One region of the Pseudoalteromonas sp. M8 genome, then DNA from elsewhere that is predicted to be linked to it. Evidence: predicted binding sites of a transcription regulator. Region 1 holds the regulator's gene; the other holds the start of a gene.

Evidence for each region. The regulator FliA, encoded in region 1, starts transcription of late flagellar genes. The targets are predictions, from matches to a motif close to CTAAAGNTNNNNNNNNNNNNGCCGATA.
Region 2: GSF13_RS12880 (VC2046/SO_2500 family protein) is a predicted target of FliA. The motif match lies at 3,117-3,143, and genes of this name have one in related genera.

Annotation. Positions count from the first base shown of each region.
Region 1 is NZ_CP047240.1:1,607,246-1,612,392, reverse strand. It holds gene GSF13_RS11905 (chemotaxis protein CheA) at 1-851, opposite strand, end outside; gene GSF13_RS11900 (protein phosphatase CheZ) at 865-1,641, opposite strand; gene cheY (chemotaxis response regulator CheY) at 1,662-2,045, opposite strand; gene GSF13_RS11890 (RNA polymerase sigma factor FliA) at 2,088-2,822, opposite strand; gene GSF13_RS11885 (MinD/ParA family protein) at 2,825-3,685, opposite strand; gene flhF (flagellar biosynthesis protein FlhF) at 3,678-5,147, opposite strand, start outside.
Region 2 is NZ_CP047240.1:1,817,699-1,822,845, forward strand. It holds gene GSF13_RS12840 (ion channel) at 1-762, opposite strand, end outside; gene GSF13_RS12845 (YgjP-like metallopeptidase domain-containing protein) at 989-1,645, shown strand; gene GSF13_RS12850 (helix-turn-helix domain-containing protein) at 1,668-2,063, opposite strand; gene GSF13_RS12855 (DUF2938 domain-containing protein) at 2,136-2,633, shown strand; tRNA gene GSF13_RS12860 (tRNA-Tyr) at 2,651-2,735, opposite strand; tRNA gene GSF13_RS12865 (tRNA-Tyr) at 2,762-2,846, opposite strand; tRNA gene GSF13_RS12870 (tRNA-Tyr) at 2,876-2,960, opposite strand; tRNA gene GSF13_RS12875 (tRNA-Tyr) at 2,981-3,065, opposite strand; gene GSF13_RS12880 (VC2046/SO_2500 family protein) at 3,178-3,699, shown strand; gene GSF13_RS12885 (YchJ family protein) at 4,076-4,537, opposite strand; gene GSF13_RS12890 (SulA-like leucine-rich domain-containing protein) at 4,583-4,978, opposite strand.

The DNA.
Region 1 (5,147 bases):
TTACCATGAAGTTCGTCAAGCAAAGCCTCAAACTCATCATCGGTAATTTCTTCATCTCCAGAGGGCACACTCGCAGCGCCTGATGACGTTGCTTTAGCCGCAGGCTCACTGGCTTGAGGAGTAGCCGCATCTTCTGCATTTGGTGCTCCACCAAATTTCCCAACCCCATGGAGTTCATCTAAGAGATTATCGAACTCGTCATCGGTGATATCGCCGTCATCTGCAGTTGACACCGTTTCAGGTTTAGCCGCTGGTGCGACAGCAGGCGCATTACCAGAGCCGTGTAACTCATCTAATAGATTTTCAAATTCTTCTTCTGTTATCTCATCAATGCTAGAGCCGCTATCATCGCCTGAATCTGCGTCCGCATCGAATAGAATATCATCCGCACTTAAATCTGGTACAACAGATTCAGGCTCTGAAACAGGTTCCTCAATCACTTCTCTGACTTCGTCTTCAGATGCTGGTTGGCTGAGTTTATGGAGGGTTTCAAGCAACACAGGATCGGCAGCTTCGGGTTCCTCTCGGTTTTGAATACAAGCGAACATTTCGTTGATCGTATCCAAAGATTGCAAAATAACATCCATTAATTCTGACGTTACTTTTCGCTGCCCTTGTCTTAGTACATCAAACACGTTCTCTGCACCGTGACAGGCATCAACCAGTTCGGTCATACCGAGGAAGCCTGCTCCACCTTTAACAGTATGGAAGCCACGGAAAATCGCATTGAGAAGTTCTTTATCTTCGGGATTATTTTCTAGTTCAACAAGCTGTTCAGATAACAGTTCTAATATTTCGCCTGCTTCAACAAGAAAGTCCTGCAAGATATCTTCATCGACTTCAAAGCTCATACACACTCTCCAACTAGAAGCCTAAACTAGATAGCAAGTCATCGACTTCGTCTTGACCAGAAACCACGTCATCTCGCGATTCAGCGTCAATAATTGGACCTTCAGGTCCAGACAATTCATCACTGATAGTCTCAGTTGTTTTTATTTCGTTTTCATTCGCATTTTCTGCAACAGCAGGCGCTTCATCCGAAGTACCAAACACAGTTAGAAGGTGAATGAGACTATCTTCTACTTCTCTCACAAGCTCAATGACTCGACGGATGACCTGCCCAGTCAAATCCTGATAGTCTTGCGCCATCAGCACATTAGTCATTAAGCCTTGTAATTCGTCTGTACGTGTCTTTGAAGTCTGCATAAAGCTGTCGAGATCATGACACAGAGATTTAAACTCACCGAGTTGAATATCTCTGCTCATCAACCGATCCCAAGTGGGCTTTATTTGTGCTAACTCATCCGCAAGATTCTGCGCAAGAGGTAAGCTTTCTTCGACCGCGTCCATCGTTTTATTAGCAGCGCTTTCTGTCATTTCCATAACATAATTAAGACGCTGCTTGGCGTCAGGTATAGCCTCTGTCGTGAGATCTGAGAGTCGAGTATCCAGCTCAAAGTTCTTCAAGGACTCGTGTAATTGGCGAGTTAGCTTTCCAACTTCTGCAAATAACTCCGATTGCTCTTTGTTAGCAGCTTCTAAAATCAGCTGGTCAGCTTTTTCTTGTTCACCTTGCTCTAGTAGCTCAACAAGTTGCTTGGCTTGTTCAAGTGTAATTTGCGGCGCAGCATTTACAGACATAGGCCATATCCCCTTGCTGTTTAGCCTAGTCGCTCAAATACTTTTTCAAGCTTAGTCTTGAGCGTACCTGCAGTAAACGGTTTAACAATATATCCGTTCACCCCAGCTTGCGCTGCTGCAACAATTTGTTCTTTTTTCGCTTCTGCGGTAACCATCAACACTGGAATGTGCTTAAGCTTTTCATCTGCGCGTATTGCACGAAGCAGATCAATACCTTGCATGCCCGGCATGTTCCAATCAGTTACTACAAAGTCAAACTCCTGATTTTGTAGCATCGGAAGTGCTGTACTACCATCATCAGCTTCTTGAACATTGGTAAAGCCTAAATCTCTTAATAGGTTTTTGATTATTCTTCTCATAGTAGAGAAATCATCAACCACGAGAATCTTCATGTTCTTATCCAAAACTTCCTCCAGTGAGGTTCGAACCCAACTATTTTATGTACTCTAATTTATCCAGTCATTGATTTTAGCTTTGAGCTTTATCATTGCCTGACCGTGAATTTGGCTTACTCGAGATTCACTGACATCAAGGATGGCACCAATCTCTTTTAAATTCATTTCGTCGTTATAGTAAAGTGACAACACCAGAGCATCCCTTTCGGGTAGTGCTTTGATAGCATTTACTAAAGACTCGTTAAAACGTTCATTTTTAACGTTATTAAACGGTTTGTCTAGCGCAAAATCGCTGTTTGCTGGGGTTATCACATCTTCATCAACCCCTAGATCCTCAATGCCGATGACTTTACTTGCATTTACATCATGTAAAATATGATGGTACTCATCTAAAGATATATCAAGTTTTTCAGCGATTTCAGTGTCTTTTGGTTCGCGGCCAAGGAGAGATTCGAGCTCAGATATCGCTTCGGCTACCATTCTGCTGTTTTTATGTACGGACCGAGGGGCCCAATCTCCGCGACGGATTTCATCTAGCATTGCACCTCGGATGCGTATCCCCGCAAAGGTCTCGAAACTAGCACCTTTAGTAGCATCGAAATTTTTAGATGCTTCAATCAATCCAATCATACCTGATTGAATTAGATCGTCGAGCTGCACACTTGCCGGAAGCCGAGCGATCAGGTGACATGCCACTTTTTTGACAAGTGGAGCATGCCTCTCGACCACTTTATGGATATGGTCAGAAGTTTGATATCCCGCAGCTCTGTTGACCGGAGAAGCCATAATCACCCGTTTACAAGTTGTTCAATGAAAAATTCTAGATGACCGGAAGGTTGATGAGGAATTGGCCATTTAACTGCCTTGGCAGCAAGTCCTTTAATTGCAACTGCTGCTGGAGAGCTCGGAAATAAATCCACGATTGCTCTTTGTCTACGAGAGGACTTACGCATGTTTTCGTCAAATGGTACTGTGGCCACTAATTCCAATGCTACATCAAGAAAACGGTCTGTAACTTTTGAAAGTTTAGCAAATAATTCTTGCCCTTCACGCATACTGCGGACCATATTGGCAACTATTTTAAAACGATAAACGCCATGCTCTCTGCTTAAAACTTTGATCAACGCATAAGCATCCGTAATAGAAGTCGGTTCATCACACACAACAACCATCACATCTTGTGCAGCTCGAGAGAAGCTCAGAACCATATCTGAGATACCAGCTGCGGTATCAACAATTAAAACATCAAATTGAGTGTTAAGCTCGCTAAATGCGCGAATAAGTCCAGCATGCTCTGCGGGAGTCAACTCCACCATGCTTTGAGAACCCGAAGTAGCTGGCACAATTTTGATACCAGCGGGACCTTCTACGAGAATCTCATCTAGTTCACATTCACCCGACAACACATGTGAAAGGTTCTTTTCTACTCGGAGCCCTAACATCACATCACAGTTTGCCAAGCCCAAGTCCGCATCTAAAACGAGAACTCGCTGTCCTTGTTGGCCCATAGCGATGGCAGTATTGAGCGAGACATTGGTTTTACCCACCCCACCTTTACCACCGGTCACGGCTATTACTTTTACACCCTGGTTGCTATTTTGACTCATTCTACGCAGGCCACTTGCTTGATCTAAAACTGTGTTAATCATACATTCCTACTGACTCTGACGCTACAGGTACACGTCGAGAGTGCTGTGCTTTTATTCTTTTTAAATACAATTGCTCAGCCTTTTTTACTAGCTTTTGAGCATTTGCTACGCGAATGTCTTCTGGCACTCGCTGACCGTTGGTAAGATACCCTATTGGCAAGCGATTTTGAATCGCTATGCTAATTATCTCACCCAAACTTAGACTTTCATCAAGTTTTGTGAAAATACAGCCACTTAAATTTACTTTTTTGAAGTGTCTTACTGTTTCTTGTAACACATTCATCTGTGCTGTCGCACTCAACACTAAATAGCTACGAATATCTACACTCGCGCTACGCATAAGTGTATTTAACTGTTCAGTTAAGCGCAAATCTCTTTGACTCATTCCCGCCGTATCTATTAATACTAGACGCTTATTGCGTAAATGATAAAGCACTTCTGCAAGTTCATTTGCATCTTTAACTTGTTTAACCGGACAACCGATGATTCTACCATAGGTAGCTAGTTGCTCGTAAGCGCCAATTCTATAGGTATCGGTGGTTATTAGCGCCACTTTATCTGCACCGTATTTTTGTGCGCCTAATGCCGCTAATTTTGCAACCGTTGTGGTTTTGCCAACACCTGTTGGACCAACCATTGCAAATACGCCACCTTGACGAAGAATATCATTGTTGGTGGTGTGCATTTGGTTAATTACCATATTCAACAGCGCGTCCCAAGCTTCTTTACGAGACACATCATCAGGGATAAAACATGCCATTTGCTCTGCAACGTCTTTGTCTATGCCCATTCCTTCCAGACGATCTACAAGGCACGCACGGGTTGGATCGCGACGAGCCATTTCTTGTTTCATTAGACCAGATACTTGATGTTCAAGTAATTGACGAATAGCGTTCATTTCTTCGCGCATTGCACTCATTTCGTCAGGCTTGGCATTTAACTCAGGTAAATCATCACCAAAACCGTTGTCTAATTCATCAGACTCGCTCCACTGCTGTGGTTGCTCAAATCCATCATCATCAAAGTCAAAAGATTGGCGACGAGCTTGCTGTGGCTTCGCTTGGTACGCCGGCGCAGCAGTTTGTGTTTTACGTTGGCTGCTTAACATTTGCTCTGTATCAATCCCCGACTGGGAGAACATAGAAGCAAGTTCTGGTGAGCGAGGACGCGGCGCTTGACGCTCTAGCAATGCCGCTAAGCTATCGGCAACTTGCGCTTGTTTTGCTGGCTGTGCTTGGCGAGGCTCTGGACGGACAAAGCGGGTCGGAGCCTCGTTTGAGGCAGTCGCACGGGCAGCTGGAGCTTGCTTAACAGGTGCAGCAGCACGGTCATTATCAACTGCTGCGACGATTTCAACACCATCTGCTAACTTTTTGTTAGACATGATGACAGCATCAGCACCAAGCTCTTCTTTTACTTCATTTAAAGCCGTACGCATATCTTTTGCGAAGAAACGTTTAAT
Region 2 (5,147 bases), 210 kb from region 1:
TTGAAACGAAACACCAAATAGAAAATAGCAAAATGCACAGGTAATTATCATACCTAGACTGAAGCGAATGACATTTTCCGGTTTTTCTCCATACCCACATAATAAGTCGACAAAGCTGGAAATTAGGTGACGTTTTGAAAATCGTGGATACTGGGCATGTCGCATGCGTAGCTCTTTGTATGTAAAGCGCCCAACCATTTCAAATAGTCCTTGGTTTTCCGCACCCTTACGCAGTAAACGATAGATCTCTTCGGATTGTAGAAACAAGTCCTCAGCGTCTTCTTTGGCTCGGTTTCTACGAGCTTCAAAAGCTTGCTGCTCTTGCAGTAATTGCTCGCCGAGTTCCATATTATCGATACGGGTGTTTTCAAGCTTTATGCCGAGCAAATTGGTGCTTTCTAAATTACAGCAGTGCAGACTGGCTTCTCTCAAATCGGCCTTCATTAGCGACGCATGCTTAATGGTATTATTAAACAGGTGCGCCCCTTTCAAATTGGCACGATAAAAGTTGCTATAAGACAGATCATAGCCATGATGATTTTCAAAGTTAACAAGATTGAGCCCTTCTAAATTGGCCCGCTTCAACTCTAAGCCTTGCAGCAAACCACCGCGCTTGGCGTAGCGTTCAAGCTTTTGGCTTAGCTCCAAGCCACCTTTATCGAATTTATTGTCATGCCAAAAGCAGTAACCTGAGCCCATATCGATTTCACTGCATTTTTTTCCCTCAGGTGATACATATTGGCAAATGGGTTTATCAGCCATAGCTTGCCTAAATCAAAATGCCTTTTTCATTAAGCGTAGCAGCAAAAATAATAAATACGGTGATTTAACGAAAAAATCTTTCTAATTTATAGAGTGTTAGAAACCACACTATTGATGAGTTTATTGCCATCGTTGGTCAAATTCATTATCTTGCATGGCGTTTGCAGTGACTCTGACAAGTTGCTCATACTATAATGCATGCTTTAGTGACTAAGAATTTGTTACCTTGCAATATCAATTAAAGAAAAGCCGAAAGCGTAAGAGCGTTGCGATAAAAATCAAAGCTGGCCAAGTCTTTGTGTATGCACCAGAGCAAATCTGCGAGCGCTGGTTACATACTTGGGTGGAAAGCAAATCCGGTTGGATAAAATCAAAGCTTGCTCTAAAAATCATACCTGAGAGCCCTCGGCCACTGGAAACAGGAATTGTGCAAGTATTTGGCGAGACCTTTATCATTCAAAGGGGCGAAAGTACGACCTCTGTAATTGATTTTGATAACAAAAGGGTGTTACTTAAGGCTGTCAAAAATGAATGGCGTGAATTAGTTGCGCTGTTAAGCGAAACGCTAAATGACTATGTAGACATGGCTATTGCGCGATATCAACCTGATATTCAAGCTCGCTTTGATACGCTAAAGATACGCGTTTATAAAAGCCGCTGGGGCAGTTTTTCATCTAAAGGCGTGCTTGCGTTTAATACGCTTTTGATTGGTGCGCCTAAGTGGGTAATCGATTATGTGGTAGTGCATGAACTTTGCCATTTTCATGTCATGGCACACAATAGCGCATTTTGGCATTTGGTAACAAAGCACTATGGCCACGACCATAAAATGGCTCGGCGTTATTTACGTGACCACGGTCGTGACTTGATGATTGAGCATTAGCATAGTGCCCTGTTTATGCCTATTATTTGCCGGGCCTCGCTTTTGCCGCGCGTTTTAACAACTTTTGAAATGTCGGGCATTCAAAATGGCTTGGCGCAGGGCATTTTGCAGCGTGATAGAGGCCATCTCGCATTGCAGTTAAATGCTTTATGGTTTCATTTAATTCATCCGCTTTGGATTGTAACTTCACCCTATCAATATCCGCTTTACCCTCGGGGGTAAACATGTCCGCTATTTCATCTAATGAAAAGCCTGCGTTTCTTCCAAGGGTAATAAGCGCTAGACGTTCAAGTATCGACGGAGGGAAAACACGTTTGAGCCCTTGTCGACCAATCGATCGGATCAGCCCTTTTTCTTCATAATATCTAAGCGTGGATGCGGGTAAACCTGACTTCTTTGCAACTTCACTGATATCCATTCTTGCCCTTGACTTAAAGTTAACTTGAACTAATAGGATAGCGGCTATCAGTAAAAAAGAGGAGTAAAAATAGTGGAAAACCTATATTCGATGTTAATGCCTGCAGTTGCTATTGGCGTAGGTGCAACGCTCGTTATGGATTTGTGGGCATTTATGCTCAGTCGCTTATTTGCCATAAAGGGCTTAGATTATGCGTTGGTTGGTAGGTGGATTGGGCACTTGTGTCAAGGAAAACTCACGCATCAAGGTATCGGGCGTAGTAAACCAATATTTGGTGAACGTGTCATTGGCTGGGGCGTGCATTATCTCATTGGGATTGTATTCGCCTTGGTGTTACTACTGAGCGTGGGCAAGCCTTGGTTGACTGAGCCTAGCCTTTTGACTGCGTTAGTTTTTGGCTTAATAACGTGTGTGTTTCCATTTTTTATTATGCAACCCTGCTTTGGTGCAGGGATCGCAGCATCTAAATTACCAGAGCCGAATAAGGCAAGGGTAAAAAGTATGACAACACATTTGATTTTTGGCTTTGGATTGTTTTTAAGCTCGTTTATATATGTAAGCTTGTTGTGAGATAACACAATAAAAGGTGGTGGAGGGAGCTGGATTCGAACCAGCGAAGGCTGAGCCGTCAGATTTACAGTCTGATCCCTTTGGCCGCTCGGGAACCCCTCCATCATTTGGAGCGTTTACTTTAAAAGTGGTGGAGGGAGCTGGATTCGAACCAGCGAAGGCTGAGCCGTCAGATTTACAGTCTGATCCCTTTGGCCGCTCGGGAACCCCTCCATACATTTTAAAGCGTTACAATTTGAAAGTGGTGGAGGGAGCTGGATTCGAACCAGCGAAGGCTGAGCCGTCAGATTTACAGTCTGATCCCTTTGGCCGCTCGGGAACCCCTCCGAAATTGTAACTGTTGTTTATGGTGGAGGGAGCTGGATTCGAACCAGCGAAGGCTGAGCCGTCAGATTTACAGTCTGATCCCTTTGGCCGCTCGGGAACCCCTCCTAAACAACGGCGGTGATAATAACAAAGTTTTTTTCGAAGTAAAGAAAACTACTAAAGTTTTTCGGAAAAAGGCCGATAAATTCATAATTAGCAAAATAATCGGTTGGAATACATGCAAATTGATGGCGTTTTAATCAGTGAGTCGCAATTAGGGTCCGCATTGAACATTAGTGTTCATCAGACGCGCTCTGCCGATTTTGCCATGCTGTTATCTATGCTATCAACTGATGCATTAGATTTTAGCCAATTTCACCTACCAAAATCTGAAGCTGCTGCAAAAGATAACTCAGAAGAAACACTAAAGAAGCAATTTGAAATAGGTCCACAAAAGCCGCTTGCGCCAAAAGAGTACAATATGCTTATTGGTCAGCATAACGCGCAGCTGGTATCTATGGGGGCGATGGCAACCTTGCGATTGCAAGAAAATTTAAATCCAGAACCTTTTGCCGCACGAAATGATAAAAAGCATATTCCACTCGACGTTGTAGAAAATTTGGAACCAGCGGTTAAAAGGCGTTTGGCGAGCGCGCAAGGTAAACTGGCCTTAGTTGCTGATAAGGCAATGGATGCGGCTGGTTTTTATGATCAAATTGCAACGGGTGATATGCAGAGTATGTTACGCGCGACGGCGTAACAACATTAGCTGCTTTTGCTCCTTCAAAATTGAGCAAATTTAAGACAAACTGGTATTAAACTTGTCATTTTACAGCTCTTTGCTTCGTTACTAGACTGACATAAAACGCTATGCTTATCGTGCTTCATGTCTAATACCAATTGAATTAATTCTCTAATCAATTTGAAGGGTGAAATAGCATATTAGCTTCGTTAAAAATTTCTCATTTAGAACAACTAAATAGCAAAATTTTTGCCTTGCTACTAAAGCTATTTCCCCGCTTCAAGATAGATCATTTACTTAATACAACTGGTATAAGCTAAACGGCCTTTAATCATCCTTAGCTCGTTTCAAGCCTTTTTTATTGCTTTGTATCTAATCTCTAGTTCAGACTATTTTAGCTACCGTGGCACTTTTTATACTTTTTATCACTGCCGCACGGACAGAGGTCATTTCTGCCTATCTTGGTTGTAGGCGTATCGTACAATTCACCATCTAAGTAATACCATCTGCCTGCTTCGGTAATAAAATTTGACCGCTCATGGAGTATATAGTGTGTGTTTTCTGCGATATAGTGCGCCTTAAACTCAACAACCCCCTGAGTAGCTTCTGCTACTTCTTCTAGCACTTCCAATTTTATAAAGTGTGCATAATTAGCAAATGCAGCAATATCGTCGATATTGTTTTGTGCTTGTTTAGCCTGGGCGTAGGTGTCATGAATATACTTTGCATCTTTTAAGCAGTATGCAGTATAGCGAGAGCGCATTAGTATTTGTGGACGCTCTGCGAATTTTTGTCCCTTAAGGTACGGCTCACAACATTGCGAATAGGGAAGGGATGAATTGCAATAACAAGACATAAAAACTTCAGTTTTAACAAATTTATATCCTGTTATTGTAGCTTGTTAAGCGCTTTGAAAACAGTGGATCGCAACGTCAGATACCGGCAGTTCCATTTTGTTGATAGTTTGCACTGATGCAATATCAGTCCAAATCACCACGGCAGCGAAATTACCATTGCTGATAGCACTTTTAAGTACATACTCAAGGTCGTATATGTGCTTTTGCCTAATGACGAGCAACTTACTTGCATCAACTGAAGCGCTTTCTAGTAGTGACTTGTTTGGTACATTATCGGGTGCAACGAGTAGCGTCCAGCCTTGTTTATGCTGACATTTATGTAAAACTTTAAGTAACTCTAAGCTAGCGACGATCTCATCTTCAACTATCACATTATTGATTTCGTTAAGTGTGTAATAAGTTGAATTGTTTGGCTGTAGAAGTGCATTGCTGTGTAACATAATTGTCTCACTGGTTATCTATACAGTATGTGTATACAGTAGTTTATACAGTGTGTGAATGCAAGGAAAATTGCTAGCTTTTTAATCAATATTCAAGCTTAATTTTTATTTAGTTTAAATTTTCAATATAAAACAAGTGGTTGTGATTTTTTTGAAATGAGAGCTTAAT